DNA from 4 places in the Kitasatospora sp. NBC_01287 genome. Region 3 is predicted to be linked to each of the others. Evidence: riboswitches for the same ligand, from Rfam matches in the RefSeq annotation. Region 3 holds a riboswitch; each other region holds the start of a gene.
What was found. A riboswitch is a leader RNA that binds a small molecule or an ion and turns the genes downstream of it on or off. The one in region 3 is predicted to bind cyclic di-AMP.

Region 1 (4,201 bases), 3.5 Mb from region 3:
GCACGTGCTTGTAGAGCGAGGGGGCGGCCACCTTGGCTCGCAGGGCCACGCCCGCCAGGGTCAGGGCCTCGGGGCCCTCGGCGTCGATCAGTGCGAGCGCGTGGTCGACCACCAGGTCGGGGGTGAGTCCGGCGCGGGGCATCAGGCCACCTCGGCGAAGAAGGGGAGCAGGGCGTCGGCGGTGGCCTGCGGGTAGTCCGCCATCGGGTAGTGCCCGGCACCGTCGATCATCACCTTACGGGCGTTCATCACACTGGCTTGACGGTCCGCGACCATTTCCGGGTTCGGGAAGTCGGGGTCCTTGCTGCCCATCACCACCAGCACCGGGCAGCGCAGCTCCTCGGCCCAACCGGTCGGGCCGGCGTCGCCGCGGACCTGGCCGCGGGTGGCCCGGCGCCGGCCCGGGGTGCGCAGCGCGGCCACCAGGCCGGCCACGTACCGCTCGTGGTCGGCGGGCTTGGTGGTCGGCATGGCCATCTTGTTCAGGTAGTAGCCCCAGGCCTTCGGGAAGGCGATCACCACGGAGCCGAGCAGGTGGACCATGGCGCGGGTCAGCAGGCCGGGGGCCGGCTGCTCGACGAAGGCGTCCAGCAGGACGACCCCGGCCACCCGCTCCGGCGCCAGCGTGGCGGCCCGCACCGCGGTGGCGCCGGTGTAGGACTGGCCGACCAGGGTGGCCCGCGTGAGGTCCAGGTGGGCCAGCAGCGCGACCACGTCGGTGGCGACCGCGGCGGGGGAGTAGTCGTCCCAGGTGATGGAGGACTCGCCGAAGCCCCGGAGGTCCATGGTGATCACCCGGTGCCCCGCGGCGGTGAGCAGCGGCCGCAGGTGCCGGTAGGCGGCGCGGGAGTCGAGCATCCCGGGCAGCAGCACGACCGGGGTGCCCGGGCCCGCGGTGTCGTCGAAGGCGATGGTGCCGCCGGGGAGCTGCAGGTACTGGGTCTGCGGGGTGGTGGTGGCGTTCATGGGGTGGACCTCCTGGTCCGGCGTGCGGTGGGCGCCGGCCCCTTGCCGACACCCACAAAGCTATGGCTAATAGCCTTAGCCGTCAAGTTCTGCCCGCGCCCGCGTCCGCCTGCCCTCGCCCCACCTGTCCGCGCCCCGCCTGCCCGCGCCCCTGCGTCTCCTCGCCCGCCCGCGCCCTCAGAGGCCGTCGGCCCGGAACGGGTCGTGCTCGGCGAGCAGCTTCTCCAGTCGGGCCTGGTCGACCCGGGTGACGATCTCGCCGGCCTCCTGACGGTCGCGGACCACTTTGGCCAGCGTGAAGGCGGAGGTGGTCGCGTAGAGCAGGCCGAGGGCGAGGAAGGCGCGCATCCAGGAGCTCACCGGGAGACAGGCGATTCCGACCGAGAGCCCGCCGAGGGAGAGCGCGAAGGAGAGGATCGCCTGGAGGTAATAGGCGGACGTGGTCCGCGGCTGTACCGAGGAAGTCATACCCGAAGGATTGCCAACTCCCGTGTTCGGCACATGAGTACGGCTACTCAGATCGGCGCTCGGCGAGTGGGTCCGAGGCTCCTGTTATGACGGGAGCATGACGCTCAATGAGTGTGACAATCCGATCGGAGCGGGCTTGGAATCACGGCCTCCTGGGATTAACGTTTGATAACGCAGCGCGGTCGGCAACGCCGTACCCGAAACGGCACCGTGCGCCGTCGCCTAATCCAGGACTCGGCCCACGGGCCGGGCCGGGAGCCGGGGAACCACGTTCCTTGGGGTGAATCGGCTCGACCCAGGCTGTAAGCGCCCAGGTCGGACCGTAGGAGACCTTCCTGCTCCGAACCCGTCAGCTAACCCGGTAGGCGCGAGGGAAGGAAAGGAGCGCGCCCCCGTGGCGTTGACGCACCCCCCGGAGAGCCGCCTCGAGGCGAGCGGTACCGGACTGCTCGACCACCCCGGCATGACGGCGGAGGCCGCCCGGCACCGGGTGCCCCGCCAGGCGCGGGTCGGTGCTCCAGCCCTCGGTGTCACCGCGATGGCCGCCGCGCTCGGCGCCACCGGGCTGACCGCCGGCGCGGCCGCCGCTGCCACCCCGAACCCGGCGCCCGCCGCTCCGATCGCCGCCCCGGACGGGACGCCGGCCGCCACGGACGGTGCCGCCGACCCCGGCCTGGCCCTGGCCGCGCGGATCCAGCAGCAGGCGGACAGCCGCACCGCCACGGAGGAGGCCGCGCGCCTGGAGGCGGCCAACGAGGCGGCCGCCAAGCGGGCCGCGCAGCAGGCCGTCCAGGTCCGGCAGGCGCCCGCCGCCGCCGACGCCGAGGCCGCCGCACCCCGGGCCGAGCCGTCCGCCGAGGCTCCGGCCCTGGCGGTGCCCCAGCCGGCTGACGTCCAACTGCCGCTGACCAAGTACACGTTGAGCGCGCTCGGCCAGGCCGGCGGGCACTGGGCGCAGCTGCACACCGGTCTCGACTTCGCCGCCCCAGCCGGCACCCCGGTCACCGCGGTGGCCGGCGGGCAGGTCAGCTCGGCGGGCTGGTCCGGCGCCTACGGCTACCGGGTGATCCAGACCCTGCCGGACGGCACCGAGCTCTGGTACTGCCACCTCGCCACGATCGCCGTCCCGGCGGGCCCGCTCGCGCAGGGCGCGGTGCTCGGTACGGTCGGCGCCACCGGCACCATGGCCGCCCCGCCCGGCGCGGGCCCCGCCGGACCGCGCCTGCGCCTGGAGGTCCGCCCCGGTGGCGGCGCCCCGGTCGAGGCGGCCGGCTGGCTGCACGCCCACGGCGTCACCCCGTAGCGTCCGGCTGCCGCCCGGCGTCACCCCGTGGCGTCGGGCGGCTCCGTGGTGTCCGGCCACGGCGCGGTGTCCGGCTGCTCGGTGGTGTCCGCCGCCCCCGGCCAGTCACCGAGGTCCGGCAGGTCCACCAGCCCGCGCTTGACGATGTAGCCGTCCACCTCGGCGGCCCCCGGCTCCGGGGCCAGGTCCTGGTACTCGGTCAGCAGCAGCGCGGGCAGGCCGGGAACGGTCCACTCGCCGAGCAGCCGCAACGCCTCGGCCTGCACCGCCGCCTCGAAGGCCGGGAAGTCGCCGGCCAGTTCGGGTGGCATCGGCAGGCCCAGCGCGGTGCGCCCGGCCAGGTTGCGGTAGCTGCGCTGCATCAGGCGGTTCTCGACCAGCAGCCGGGCGCCGTCGGTGGCCATCCCGATCGACAGCAGCACGCCCTCGGTCCAGCCGGCCGCGCCCTCGGGCTGGTCGAGGTCGGCCAGCTGTGCGAACGCCTCGATCCGGTCCTGCTCGGGCAGCGCCCGGAAGCCGTCCAGCCAGGCCCGCACGGCGTCCGGCCCGGCGGCGGCCACTCCCGCCTCGCGCAGCAGCAGGGTGTAGAGCCGGGGCCAGGTGAGCAGGTGCGGCTGGCGCAGCAGCCCGGCCAGCAGCTCGCCCTGCCAGTCGGCCTCCTCGCGCAGGCGCTGCTGCCGCTTGGCGTTGAGCCGCTTGGCGGCCCGCTGATGGTCGATCAGCAGCCGTACCGCCGCGCCGTAGGCCAACGGGGACTGCTCGGCGGGCGGCTGGACGTAGAGGTGGATCCGCTCGTACAGCAGCTCCTGGAGCAGGTCCGAGGTCAGCACGGGGAAGCCCTCGCGCAGCTGGGCGTCACCCAGTTCGAGCAGTGTCAGCACCGCGTCCACCGCTGCCGCGGGGACCGGTTCGAGGCCCTGCTCCTGGGCCCATCGCAGCAGCTCAGCGGTGTGCGGTCGGGGTGCGAGCCGCAGGTCTTCCTGGTCCATGGCAGGTACGGTAACCGCTCGCGGGCGCACTACCGTACCTGCCATGCACCCCGTCCTGCTCACCGGACCGCGGCTGACCATCCGCGAGTTCCACCACGTGCCGCGCGACATCGACGCCCTGCACGCGATCTTCGGCGATCCCGAGACCGCCCGCTTCCTGCCCTTCGAGCCGCGGGACCGGGAGGACTGCGCCGACCAGGTGGCCCTCTACCTGGAGGAGGCGGAGAACCACCCGCGCACCGTCTACCGGCTGGCCGTCACGCTGACCGAGGAGGGCGAGGACGCGGTGCCGCTGGGCAACGCGGTGCTCGGCGTGGAGGGCGTGGAGAGTCAGCGTGCGGCCTTCATCGGCTACGCGCTGCGCCGGGACGCCTGGGGCCGCGGCTACGCCACCGAGATCGCCCGGCTGCTCTGCGACTTCGGCTTCGGCACGCTGGACCTGCACCGGCTGGCCGCCCGGCTGGACCCGCAGAAC
Region 2 (4,201 bases), 7.3 Mb from region 3:
GGGCCGATAAGGCTGACCGGTTCAGCCATTGACACCGCTCCCCGGTGATCAACTTCGCAGCCAAACCCTCACACTCCGTCACATCAGCACCAGGCGGGGAGGGTTTTGCCGCGGCTTGTCCGGGTTGGCGGCCCGCACGGCACCGCCCCCTCCCCTTCTATGACGCGCGAGGAGGCCCGGCCGGATGCGGGGCGATCACGCGCATGTCCTACGATCTCCGGCATGAGCACTGCAGCCATCCCGGGCGCACCACTGCCCGTCCGCACGCCAGGCTCCCGCGCGCGGGGGCGCCACCGTCGGCCCGAGAGGCCGGAGGTGCCGGTCGGCGCACCGGCACTCGTGCTCGCCGTGCCCGCCGTGGCCACCCCGGCCGCGGTCGCGCTGGTGAACGAGCTGGTCTCGGTGATCCGCGGCGAGCAGCCCGGCATCGAGGTCGCCGCCGGCTGGCTGCCCACCGCCCCGGCGGCGGAGCAGGACCCGTACCAGGGCGAGCCGACCGCGAACGCGGACGAGGGCGCCGAACCGAACGAAACGAACGCACACCCGCGGTTCTGGCCGACCGCGACGGTCGAGGGCTTGATCGCCGGCGCCCTGGAGGCCGGCCGCCCGGCCCCGGTGCTGGTGCCGCTGCTGCCCGGCCCGCACGACTACCTGACGGACCTGCACTCCCTGGCCGCCGAAACCGGCGCGCTGCCGACCGAGGCGCTCGGCCCGCACCCGCTGCTGGCGGAGGCGGTGCACGTGCGACTCTCCGAGGCCGGCCTGGCCCGCGCCGACCGCGCCCGACTCTTCGCCATCACCACCGCGGCGGACGGCGTGGTGCTGACCACGGTCGGCGGCCAGGCCGCCGCCGATGCCGCCGGGATCACCGGCGTGCTGCTCGCGGCCCGCCTGGCGGTGCCGGTGGTGGCGGCCGCGCTGGACGTGCCCGGGTCGGTGGCCGCCGCCGTCGAGCACCTGCGGGCCACCGGTTCGCAGCGCCCGGCGCTGGCGCCGCTGGTGATCGGCCCCGAGGTCGAGGAAGAGCTGCTGGTCGCCGCCGCCGAGGAGACCGGCTGCCCGAGCGCCGCCGCACTGGGCGCCTACCCGACGATCGGTCAGCTGATCGCCTCGTCGTACCTGGCCGCTCTGCCCGCCCCGACCGCCGAGGAGGCGGCCGAGCGTGCCGCCGCGGAGCTGGCCGCCGCCGAGCGGGCGCTCGCCGAGGAGGCCGACGCGGGCGAGTGACGCGGTAGGAGAACGCGGCACACACTCAGCAGGACCGCTCCTGGCCCTGTCCACGGTGAACACCGGGGACAGGGCCAGTGGCGTGCCCCCGGGCGGCTGGTCCGCGCTTCCGGCTCCTCGACGAGCGCTCCGACGGGCACTCGACAGCCGCTTGGACGGCGCTCCGACGGGCGCTCGGCAGACGGTCGACAGACGATCGGCGGGCCACCGGCGGGCTACCCCCGCGGCCCCGCCCGGCCCCGCCCGGCCCCGGCGAGGTGGCGAGCAGATGACGAACCGATGACAAGCGGGGGCGTCCACGGCCGCGGCCGAGGGGGCGGCAGGGAGCGGTTCGCGGCGTCGTCCTGACGGAGTGACAGAAGGGGCAAATCGGACATTCAGTTGATGTCGACCTGTCACACCGCCCCGCGCCCCACCGGACTCCCACCCCGCTCGCCGACCCGTCTCCGGCAGTGAATTTCTCTGCTCACCCGGCCGCCGCCGACCCCGCGGAACGGACGGCCCATCAGCGTCCGAGCGCCTGAGGGGCCAGCACCTTCCGTGCCCGGCGGGCCAGTTGCCGACGCCGGGAGCCTCACTCCCCCGACACCCCCTCAGCTGTCACTCCGGGGCGATCTTGAAGCACTCGTGGAGCCGGTGTGATGGCCATCACAGCTGTTTGCGATTTCAACTTATCTCTGTCTAACGTGCTCCCCGTTCGTGGTCACACGGACCCAGCGCGCCGGACGCCTAGTCCTGCCACCGACCGCGCTGGCAGCGCGAAAACGCAGCCACGGCAGGAGCGGGGGAACCAGGTAAGCCGCCCAGGCGCCGGTCTTCGGACCGGTGATCGGGGCTAGGGGTGAAGCCGCGCAGCAGCGCGGCCGGGCAACTCCAGTCCGAATCCGACAGCTCACCTCGCAGGCGTAGGAGAGGATCGCGTCTTTATGCTGCCCACCACCGGCACGACCCGTCCGTCCCGCACCACCCGCCGGGTGATCGCCGCCACCGGTCTGCTGGGCCTCGGCCTGAGCCTGCCGTGCATCACCGCCACCACCGCCTCCGCCGCCTCGGTCTCCACCTGGGACAAGGTCGCCCAGTGCGAGAGCACCGGCGACTGGAGCATCAACACCGGCAACGGCTACTACGGCGGCCTGCAGTTCAGCGCCTCCACCTGGGCCGCCTACGGCGGCACCCAGTACGCCGCGCAGGCCAACCAGGCCACCAAGGACCAGCAGATCGCCGTCGCCGAGAAGGTGCTCGCCGACCAGGGCCCCGGCGCCTGGCCCGTCTGCTCCGTGCAGGCCGGCCTGACCCAGGGCGGCCCCGCCCCGGTCGTCAACACCGGCTCCTCCTCCACCGGCAGCACCAGCACCCCGGCGCCGAGCACCCCCGCCCCCAGCGCCCCGGCGCAGAGCACCCCGGCGCAGAGCGGCTCGACCCAGGGCTCCTCCGACCAGGGCTCCTCGAGCCACGGGAGCTGGGGCCACTGGAACCACTCCCAGGGCGACCAGAGCTACACCGTGCAGGCCGGCGACTGGCTCTCCACCATCGCCAACGCCCACCACGTGGACGGCGGCTGGCAGAAGCTCTACGACCTCAACAAGTCGGTCCTGACCCACGGCCCCGACGTCCTCTACCCGGGCCAGCACCTGTCCCTGGGCGGCTCGCAGGGCACCACCACCTCCGCTCCCGCCAGCACCCCGGCACCGGCACCGGCGCCGGCCCCGGCCGTGCCCGCCCAGACCACCGCCGCCACCAGCAGCGCCACCAGCGCGCCGGCGGCGAGCGGCTCGATGGCCGCGGCGATCAGCTTCGCCGAGTCCCAGGTCGGCCAGGCCTACATCTACGGCGGCACCGGCAACGGCGGCTGGGACTGCTCCGGCCTGACCCAGGCGGCGATGGCCAAGGCCGGGATCTCCATCCCGCGCGTCGCCGCCGACCAGGCCGCCGCCAGCACCCCGGTGTCGATGAACAGCCTGCAGCCGGGCGACCTGCTGTTCTGGTCGAACAACGGCCAGGACTCGGGCGTCTACCACGTCGCCATCTACGTGGGCAACGGCCAGTTCGTCGAGGCCGCCAACCCGAGCGCGGGCGTGAAGTACGAGACCATCGCCAACTACGCCCCGGACTTCGCCGGCCGGGTCTGATCCAGCCGGCGCGCGCGTAGTGAAGTACGCGTGGTGACCGACGCGTAGTGAAGTACGCGATGCCGTGGACGTAGTGAAGTACGCACACGGACGGACATGTGCCGATCGGCCCCGCCGATCGCAACCGCAGGGCAGCCAAGAGGGCCGTCTCCCCCCAGGGGAGACGGCCCTCGGGCGTGCCGGTGCGTGCCGCGGCCCGCACCGACCGCGAAGGGGACCCGCGGCCGTGGTGGACAGCACGCCGGACACCGACGGCTGACCCGCCCGCCCGGCACGCGCGTACGCAGCACTCGGCACGCAGCACGGCACGGCGCCGCGGGTCCGCTCGGAACCCGCGGCGCCGTGCCGTCGTGAGTGCTGTGCCGTCGTGAGTGCTGTGCTGTCGCGAGTGCTGTGCCGTCGTGAGTGCTGTGCCGTCGCGAGTGCTGTGCGGTGCCACCGTGCCGCGCCGCGCCGCCCGGTGGCGGCGCCCGTGCGGCCGGCTACTCCCCGCGGTGCGCGCGGGCCCCCGTGGAGCCGCGCACCACCAGCTCGGGCTGGAACATGAACTCGGCGCGCTGGCCCGACTCCCCGCCGACCTCCTCCAGCAGCGCGTCCACCGCCGCGATGGCCATCGCCTCGACGGGCTGGCGGATGGTGGTGAGCGGCGGGTCGGTGAAGGCCATCAGCGGCGAGTCGTCGAAGCCGACCACCGAGACGTCGCCGGGCACGCTCAGGCCGCGCTGACGCACCGCGCGGATCGCGCCGAGCGCCATCAGGTCGCTGCCGCAGATGATCGCGGTGCAGCCTCGGTCCAGCAGCACACCGGCGGCCGCGTGACCGCCCTCGACGGTGAAGAGGGTGTG
Region 3 (4,201 bases):
CGGCCGTGCGTGAGCACGATCGGGTCGTTGTCCACGTAGACCACCCGGGCCAGCGGGTCGACGTCCTGCGCCACCTGGTGGACGTTGCCGGGCGAGGGCAGGCCCGCGCCGATGTCGATGAACTGCCGGATCCCGGCCCGCGCGACCAGCTGCACCGCCCGGCGCAGGAAGGCGCGGTTCTCCCGGGCGGCGGCCGGGATGTCCGCCGAGACGCTGATCGCGTGCTCGGCCGCCTCCCGGTCCGGCGGGAAGTTGTCCTTGCCACCGAGCCAGTAGTCGTAGATCCGGGCAGGGTGCGGGCGGCTTGTCTGAAGATCCGTCAGATCGCTGCCTTGATCGGACTGCTGCACCGTCTCCCCCTTGCGCCGGGCCCGCCTGCCGGGCGGCCGGGTGCAGCATAGCGGGCGTTCGAACAGCGGCGGGGGCAGGGGCGGGGCGACCATGGACGGGGGCGCGCGGCGCGGTCGGTGGCGGGCGCGCGGCGCGGTCGAACGAGTCGGATTTAATGCCGCGCAACGTCGGGTCGGCCCCGGTAAGGTCGAGCGGTCCAGCGCGTGCCGCTGCCCCCGTCCCAGCTGCGAATGCGAGTTCAGATGACCGACCCGGCCGCCGAGTTGCCCTTCAACGAGCAGCGAGCCGACGAGCTGTCACCCCCTGCCCTGACCGCACCCGAACTCCTGCCCGGGACCCGACGGGCACTGCTGCGCCGCGTCGCCGTCGGCCAGGCGCAGGGCCGAACCCCTTCCCTGGCCGCCGCGGTGGTTCGCGGCGGCCACCTGGTGTGGACCGGCGCCCGCAGCATGATCGAGGGTCACGCACCGGACGAGAACGTCCAGTACCGGATCGGCTCGATCACCAAGACCTTCGTCGCGGTCCTGGTCATGCGGCTGCGCGACGAAGGCCTGATCGACCTGGCCGACCCGTTGGAGCAGCACCTGCCCGACACCGCCGCAGGCGGCGCCACCATCCGCCAACTGCTCAGCCACACCAGCGGTCTGGCCGCCGAGACGCCCGGCCCCTGGTGGGAGCGCACCGCCGGCGAGCTGCGCCCCGAGCTGGGCCACCTGCTGGAGGACCAGCCGTTCCGGCACGCCACCGGCGAACGCTTCCACTACTCCAACACCGGCTACGCACTGCTCGGCGCACTGGTGGCCAAGGTCCGCGGCCTGCCCTGGGGCGAGGCGCTGCGCCAGGAGGTGCTGGAGCCGCTCGGCCTGACCCGCACCACGCTGCTGCCGCAGGCCCCGCACGCGGGCGGCTTCGCGGTGCACCCGTGGGCGGACGTGATGCTCCCCGAGCCGCTCACCGACACCGCCCTGATGGCACCGGCCGGCCAGCTCTGGTCCACCACCGCCGACCTCGCCCGCTGGGCCTCGTTCCTGGCCGGCACCGCCGCGGGCGGCGCCGAGAAGGTGCTCGCCCCCGCCACGCTCGCCGAGATGCGCCTGCCGGCCGGCGCGCCGGAGGGCGACTGGACCGCCTGCTACGGGCTCGGGCTGCAGCTGCTGCGCCGGGACGGCCGGCTGCTGATCGGCCACGGCGGTTCGATGCCCGGCTTCCTGGCCGGCCTCTGGCTGAGCCCGGAGGACGATGTGGCGGCCGTCACGCTCACCAACGTGACGGCCAGCGCGGCGGTCTGGGACGTGGCCATCGACCTGGTCGCCATCGTTGCCGAGCGCGAACCGCGCATCCCCGAGCCCTGGCGCCCGTTCACCGACGCCGATCCGGAGCTGCTCGCGCTGACCGGGCCCTGGTACTGGGGGCCCACCGCGCTGGCCCTGCACCTGCGGGCGGGCCAGGTCCTGGAACTCACCGCGCTCGGCAGCCAGGCGCGCAGCTCGGCCTTCCAGCCGGAGTCCGACGGCACCTGGATCGGCCTGGAGGGCTACTACGCCGGGGAGACGCTGCGCGTCGTGCGGGCCGACGACGGCTCGGTCAGCCACCTCGACCTGGGCAGCTTCGTGCTGACCCGCACCCCCTACGACCCGGCCGGGGCCGTGCCGGGCGGCGTCGACCCACTGGGCTGGCACGCGGGCTGACGGATTATCAAATCACGGGGAGATAACGGCCCCGCTTTGTGAAGGGAATCACGCGGGAATCGGAAAGCCTGTCGCGAAGCCGAACATGAGACACCTCACATCGGCTTGTGATAGGACCTTCGACCCGCTTACGGTGCATCTCGTTCGTCTTCACACGAACCCCGCTCTCCGGAACGCCGAATCCTGCCGCCGGACGGAGCGGGCACGTGCATCCAAAGCACCACGGCAGGGGCGGGGGACCCAAGGTAAGTCGTCCCACCCGGATTTCTCCGGGTGGGACTTGGGGTGAAGCCGCGCATTGCGCGGCCGGGCAACTCCAGCCCGAATCCGACAGCTCACCTCGCAGGCGTGGGAGAGGAAACGCTTTTTCATGCTGTCCGTCAACGGTCGCTCCAGCCTGCCCAGCCGCGCCACCATCAAGCGCGCCGTCGCCATCGCCGTCGTCGCCGGTGTCGGCGCCGGCCTGCCCGTGATCGCCGCCACCGGCGCCAGCGCGGCCCCGCTCCACCAGGGCGGCTACGGCCACCACCACGGTGCCGGCCACGCCTACACCGCTCCCCAGGCCGCCACCCACCAGCAGGCTCCGGTCCAGCGGACCTCCGCCCCGGCCCCGGCCGCGCCCGCCGCTGCCGCGCAGGCCACCCCGGCCCCCGCCGCCGCGCCGGCCGGCTACACCGTGGCGAGCGGCGACTGGCTCTCCAAGATCGCCACCACCCACAACGTCCAGGGCGGCTGGCAGAAGCTGTACGACCTGAACAAGTCCGTGCTGAACCAGGGTCCGGACGTGCTCTACCCCGGCCAGCACCTGGTGCTGGGCGACGCCCAGGCCGCCGCTGCCCCGCAGGCCGCCCCGGCCCCGGCCGCCGCCGCGCCCGCCAAGCAGCAGAGCGCCCCGGCCGCGCCGAGCACCAGCACCAGCACCCAGGCCGCCGCTCCGGCCGCGCCCGCCGCCGCCGTCACGGCCCCGACCGACAACAGCCCGGGCTCGCTGCAGGCGCTCGCCGCCTCCATCGTCCCGGCCGACCAGCTGGCGTCGTTCGACCAGATCATCACCCACGAGAGCGGCTGGAACGTCACCGCCACCAACCCGAGCTCCGGCGCCTACGGCCTGCCGCAGGCCCTGCCCGGCAACAAGATGGCATCGGCCGGTTCCGACTGGGCGACCAACCCCGCCACCCAGCTCAAGTGGGCGCTGCAGTACATGAACACCACGTACGGCAGCCCGAACCAGGCGTGGGCCTTCTGGCAGACCCACTCGGCGTACTGATCACTCCGGTGATCACCAGCCGCAGCTGAACCGCCCGGCCGGTCGACAGGTCCTCCACCTGCCGACCGGCCGGCGGCTTTTCGGCGGCCACTGCTCGGCGGCCACTGCTCGGTGTCGGCCGCTCGGCGTCGGCTCCCGGCGCCGGATCTGCGGGGGTCGGATCTGCGGGGGTGGACCCTCGGCATCGGATCTGCGGTATCCCGATCCGGGATGCCGGGAGGACCCCATCACAGCCGGTAACCTGTCGATGACAGAACCGGTAGATCCGACAGGCCGTCATGGGGTTACGCATGGACCGGCTTCCGCCGACGGGGCATCCCGTCCACCCGTCCGCCGCCCCGCAGCCGGAGTTCGGCGCCGAGCTGCGCCGTCTTCGGACCGAGCGCGGCCTCTCGCTCAGCGCGCTCTCCCGACTGCTGCACTACAGCAAGGGCTATCTCAGCAAGATCGAGAACGGCGGCAAGCCGGCCGGCCCCGATCTGGCCCGCCGCTGCGACGCGCTGCTGGACGCCCAGGGCGCACTGCTGCGCCTCGCCGACCCCGTGGCCGACGCCGAGGTCGCACCCACCGTGCCGGTGCCCCCCGTGCCGATGCACCCCGTGCCGGTGCCCCCCGCGCCGGTGCCCCCCGCGCCGATGGTCCTCGTGCCCGGGGCGCCCTCCGGGGCGGTGCCGGCCGAGCCCGACCTCCCCTGCCCGTACTTGGGCCTGGCCGCCTTCGGGCCACAGGACGCCCGCTGGTTCGCCGGTCGCGCGAGCGCGCTGGCAGCCCTGCTCGACCGGCTGGCCGAGCGTGCGGGCCACGGCCCGCTCGCCCTGGTCGCGCCGTCCGGCGCCGGGAAGTCCTCGCTGCTGCGGGCCGGCCTGCTGCCCGCGCTGCGGCGCGGCGAGCTGCC
Region 4 (4,201 bases), 5.8 Mb from region 3:
TGGACGTGGCCGCCGCCGCCTACCTGCTGCGCAGTCGCGGCTGGACCAGGCTGGTCGCCGAGGCCGGTGAGCAGGCCGAGCGGGCCGGTGCCGAGGACGCGGCCGCCGAGTCGGCCCGACTGGTGGAGAAGCTCCAGGAGGAGCTGACCGCCACCCGCGCGGCGGCCCGTGCCGACCTGGAGCGCCAGCGCGCGGAGGCCGAGGGCACCCGCAAGGAGTTGGAGGCGCTGCGCAAGAAGTTGCGCGGGCTGGAGAGCGACACCCGCCGGGCCCAGGCCGAGAGCCGCAAGCTGCAGGCCGAGCTGACCGCCGCCGCCGGGGCCGCCGCCACCGAGCGCGGCGCCGCCGAGAGCGAGGCCCGGCGGCTCAAGCACCGGGTGGCCGAGCTGGAGACCGCGCTGGAGGCCGGGCGCCGCTCGGCCCGCGAGGGGCGCAGTGTGGAGGACATGCGGCTGCGGCTGCTGCTCGACACGGTGCTGCAGTCGGCCCAGGGCCTGCAGCGCGAGCTGGCGCTGCCGGTCACCCAACTGCACCCGGCCGACCTGGTGGACGCGGTGGTCCCGGGCTCGGCCTCGCCGCACGACGTGGCCCGGCGCGGGCTGGCCGAGGACGACCCGGCGCTGCTCGACCAGCTGTTGGCGATCCCGCAGGTCCACCTGGTGGTGGACGGCTACAACGTGACCAAGACCGGCTATCCGACACTGCCGCTGGAGCAGCAGCGGATGCGGCTGCTGGGCGGGCTCGCGATGCTGGCGCAGCGCACCCAGGCCGAGGTGACCTGCGTCTTCGACGGCCAGGACCTGGACGTGCCGGTGATCATGGCACCGCCGCGCGGGGTGCGGGTGCGGTTCAGCCGGACCGGGCAGACCGCCGACGAGCTGATCCGGCAGCTGGTGCGGGCCGAGCCGCAGGGCCGTCCGGTGGTGGTGGTCTCGGCCGACCGGGAGGTGGCCGACGGCGTGCGGAAGGCCGGTGCGCGCCCGGTCGCCTCGGTGCTGCTGCTGAACCGGCTGGCGCGCAGTTGACCAGCGCTCAGCTGGTGAAGACCAGGTGAACACCTGCGGGTGACAGGTGGTTGGTGACCACGGGGGAGTGGCGCGGGGATCTGATGTTCACTAGGGTCTGGCGTCAAACCTATTTTTCCGGCCACTCATCCGTTCGGGTGAGACCGGTAGAAGAAGGAGCAGTCCCTTGGCGTCCCACCGCCGTCCCAAGCAGTCGAGCCGCGCGCGGATCTCCGTGCTCACCGCCGCTGCGGCGACCGCGGTCGCACTCTCCTCGCAGAGTGGGGCCTGGGCTGATCCGGCGCCCACGATCGACCAGGTCAAGGCGCAGATCGACGACCTGAACAACCAGCAGGAAGCGGCGGCCGAGAAGTACGACGGCGCCAAGGAGCGCGGCGACGAGCTGCGCCAGCAGGCCTCCCAGCTGCAGGACCAGGTGGCGCGCTCCCAGGACCAGGTGACCCAGCTGCAGACCGGCCTGGCCGGGGTGGCGGCCGACCAGTACCAGAACGGCGGGATCGATCCGTCCGTCCAGCTGATGCTCAACTCCAACCCGAGCGCCTACCTGGACCAGGCGTCCAGCATGCAGGTGGCCTCCAGCACCGAGGCGAACGCGCTGAGGTCCGTGCAGAGCCAGGAGCGCAACCTCGACCAGGAGAAGAAGGAAGCGGCCGACACGCTGGCCCAGTTGGACTCGGCCACCCAGGAGCTGAACCAGGCCAAGGCGGACGTGCAGGCCAAGCTGGCCGCCGCGCAGAAGCTGCTCAACTCGCTGAGCGCCTCGCAGCGGGCCCAGCTCGCCGCCCAGGACCGCGCCTCGCGCAGCAGCGCCCGCACCGACCTCAGCACCCTGGACCTGCCGCCGGCCTCCGGCTACGCGGGCCAGGCCGTCCAGGAGGCGCTCAGCCGGCTCGGCGACTCCTACGTCTGGGGCGCCACCGGCACCACCACCTTCGACTGCTCGGGCCTGATGCAGTGGGCCTACGCGCAGGCCGGCGTCTCGCTGCCGCGCACCTCGCAGGAGCAGGCCACGGTGGGCGCCAACGTGGGCACCAACATCGCCAACGCGCAGCCCGGCGACCTGATCATCTACGGCAGCGACCGGCACCACGTGGCCATGTACATCGGCAACGGCAAGGCCGTGCACGCGCCGCACACCGGTGACGTGGTCCGGATCGCCGACGCCGTCTCGATCGGTCAGATCAACACGATCCGCCGGCCCTGACCCACCGTCGCCCCGCCGTGCCGGGCGCACTGCTGATCCCCCGTCACCCTTCGCGTGTGACGGGGGACACTTCTTCGTGCACCGTGTGATCACTTGCCGGTGATCCCCCTAGCACGGAGAGTCAAAGTTTCCGGGTTTTTCCGACAAGGATTTGAACGGATCACAGATTTGTTACTAGGGTCGGCAATCAGACCCACGCGATGGTGATCACCCGACCCGGGTGACGGCGCGGGCACCGCCGAGTCTGGAAAGCAGCACGGGCAGTTGACTGCCCGACGGATCTCCTTCGGGAAGGCTGCGGACCGGAGCCGGGGAACCACGTTCCTCGGGGTGAATCGGCGCCAGGTCGGCCACGGGCCGGTGAGGCGTCGTAGGGCATCTCTTCCAGCCCGAACCCGTCAGCTCACCCGGTAGGCGGTTCGAGGGAAGAAGGATTCGTGGCGTCCCATCGTCGTCCCAAGCCCGTCGGTCGTACCCGCGCGTCGATCCTGACCGCCGCCGCCGCGACCGCCATGGCGCTCTCCTCGCAGGGCGCGGCGCACGCCGACCCGGCGCCCTCGCTCGACCAGGTCAAGTCCCAGGTCGACGATCTGAACAACCAGGCGGAGCAGGCCACCGAGCAGTACGACGGGGCCCAGGCCCAGCAGCAGACGCTGCAGAAGCAGGTCGGCGACCTGCAGGACCAGGTGGCGCGGCAGCAGGACCAGGTGACCAACCTGCAGGCCGGGCTGGCCTCGGTGGCCGCCGACCAGTACGCCAACAACGGCATATCGCCGACCGTCCAGATGATGCTCTCGTCCAATCCGGACAGCTTCCTCACCCAGGCCAGTTCGATCAGCCAGCTCAACAGCACCCAGGCGGAGACGCTGAAGGAGTTGCAGGGCGATGAGCGGGTGCTCGACCAGTCCAAGTCCGACGCGCAGACCAAGCTCGCCGCCCTGGACGCCACCACCCAGCAGCTGAAGACGGCCAAGGCGACCATCCAGGCCAAGCTGGCGCAGGCCCAGAGCCTGCTCAACTCGCTCACCGAGCAGCAGCGCCAGCAGATGGCCGCCGCGCAGGCGAAGGCCGACGCCGCCGCCAAGGCCGCCGCCGACCAGGCCGCCGCGCAGGCGAAGGCGGCCGCTGCCGCCAAGGCGCAGTCCGACGCCCAGGCCGCCGCCTCGCGCGACTCCTCCCGCACCGACCTGGGCAGCTCCTCCGGCACGGCCACCGCACCGGCCGCGCCTGCCGCGCCGACCACCGGCAGCTCGGCCGCCGCCGCCGCGATCGCCGCCGCCGAGAGCAAGCTCGGCTCGCCGTACAAGTACGGCACCGAGGGTCCCAGCACCTTCGACTGCTCGGGCCTGATGCAGTGGGCCTACGCGCAGGCCGGGGTCTCGCTGCCGCGCACCTCCGAGGAGCAGGCCGCGAGCGGCACCAACGAGGGCACCAACATCGCCAACGCGCAGCCGGGCGACCTGCTGATCTTCAACAACTACGGCCACGTCGGCATGTACGTGGGTGGCGGTGTGATGATCCACGCGCCGCGTGCCGGTGAGAACGTCAAGTACGAGTCGGCCACCGTGATGGGGATCGAGGCGATCGTCCGCCCCTGACGGCTCCTGACGTACCCGACGTCCCTGGCGGGGCGTCACCCAGGCCCGGTCTCCAGCACGGAGGCCGGGCTTTCGGCGTTCTGGTGTCCGATTGTGGATCAAATATTCGTATCGGTGGGGGTTTGGACTCATCCGTCCTGACTCGCTAACGTCTGCGCTCGGACCTCAGCTCCTCCGAGGGCTCACCCCGAGCTCTCACGGCGATTGGAGTCGTCAGCCGATGGCGATCACACCCCCGTCGGGCACCGCGCGCCGATTCGCCCGGGTGCTGGCGGTCACCGCCGCCGCCACCACCGCCCTGGCGATGACGGCCACCGCGCAGGGCGCGCCGGCCAAGCCGGACAAGAAGGACGTCAAGGCGCAGGTGGACCAGC

Region 1: linked by a shared signal. The riboswitch ahead of OG455_RS18350 (M23 family metallopeptidase) and the one ahead of OG455_RS03345 (LysM peptidoglycan-binding domain-containing protein) in region 3 are both predicted to bind cyclic di-AMP.
Region 2: linked by a shared signal. The riboswitch ahead of OG455_RS35015 (transglycosylase family protein) and the one ahead of OG455_RS03345 (LysM peptidoglycan-binding domain-containing protein) in region 3 are both predicted to bind cyclic di-AMP.
Region 4: linked by a shared signal. The riboswitch ahead of OG455_RS29280 (NlpC/P60 family protein) and the one ahead of OG455_RS03345 (LysM peptidoglycan-binding domain-containing protein) in region 3 are both predicted to bind cyclic di-AMP.

What each region holds. Positions count from the first base shown of each region.
Region 1 is NZ_JAPEPB010000001.1:4,320,458-4,324,658, reverse strand. It holds gene OG455_RS18365 (TetR-like C-terminal domain-containing protein) at 1-142, opposite strand, end outside; gene OG455_RS18360 (alpha/beta fold hydrolase) at 142-966, opposite strand; gene OG455_RS18355 (YiaA/YiaB family inner membrane protein) at 1,144-1,434, opposite strand; cyclic di-AMP (ydaO/yuaA leader) riboswitch at 1,644-1,816, shown strand; gene OG455_RS18350 (M23 family metallopeptidase) at 1,829-2,737, shown strand; gene OG455_RS18345 (hypothetical protein) at 2,758-3,726, opposite strand; gene OG455_RS18340 (GNAT family N-acetyltransferase) at 3,770-4,201, shown strand, end outside.
Region 2 is NZ_JAPEPB010000001.1:8,193,235-8,197,435, reverse strand. It holds gene OG455_RS35025 (hypothetical protein) at 223-1,227, shown strand; cyclic di-AMP (ydaO/yuaA leader) riboswitch at 1,983-2,146, shown strand; gene OG455_RS35015 (transglycosylase family protein) at 2,154-3,356, shown strand; gene OG455_RS35010 (LacI family DNA-binding transcriptional regulator) at 3,839-4,201, opposite strand, start outside.
Region 3 is NZ_JAPEPB010000001.1:846,537-850,737, forward strand. It holds gene OG455_RS03335 (SAM-dependent methyltransferase) at 1-350, opposite strand, end outside; gene OG455_RS03340 (serine hydrolase) at 660-2,039, shown strand; cyclic di-AMP (ydaO/yuaA leader) riboswitch at 2,204-2,401, shown strand; gene OG455_RS03345 (LysM peptidoglycan-binding domain-containing protein) at 2,410-3,306, shown strand; gene OG455_RS03350 (helix-turn-helix domain-containing protein) at 3,597-4,201, shown strand, end outside.
Region 4 is NZ_JAPEPB010000001.1:6,693,503-6,697,703, forward strand. It holds gene OG455_RS29270 (NYN domain-containing protein) at 1-1,025, shown strand, start outside; gene OG455_RS29275 (NlpC/P60 family protein) at 1,192-2,229, shown strand; cyclic di-AMP (ydaO/yuaA leader) riboswitch at 2,493-2,660, shown strand; gene OG455_RS29280 (NlpC/P60 family protein) at 2,667-3,827, shown strand; gene OG455_RS29285 (C40 family peptidase) at 4,048-4,201, shown strand, end outside.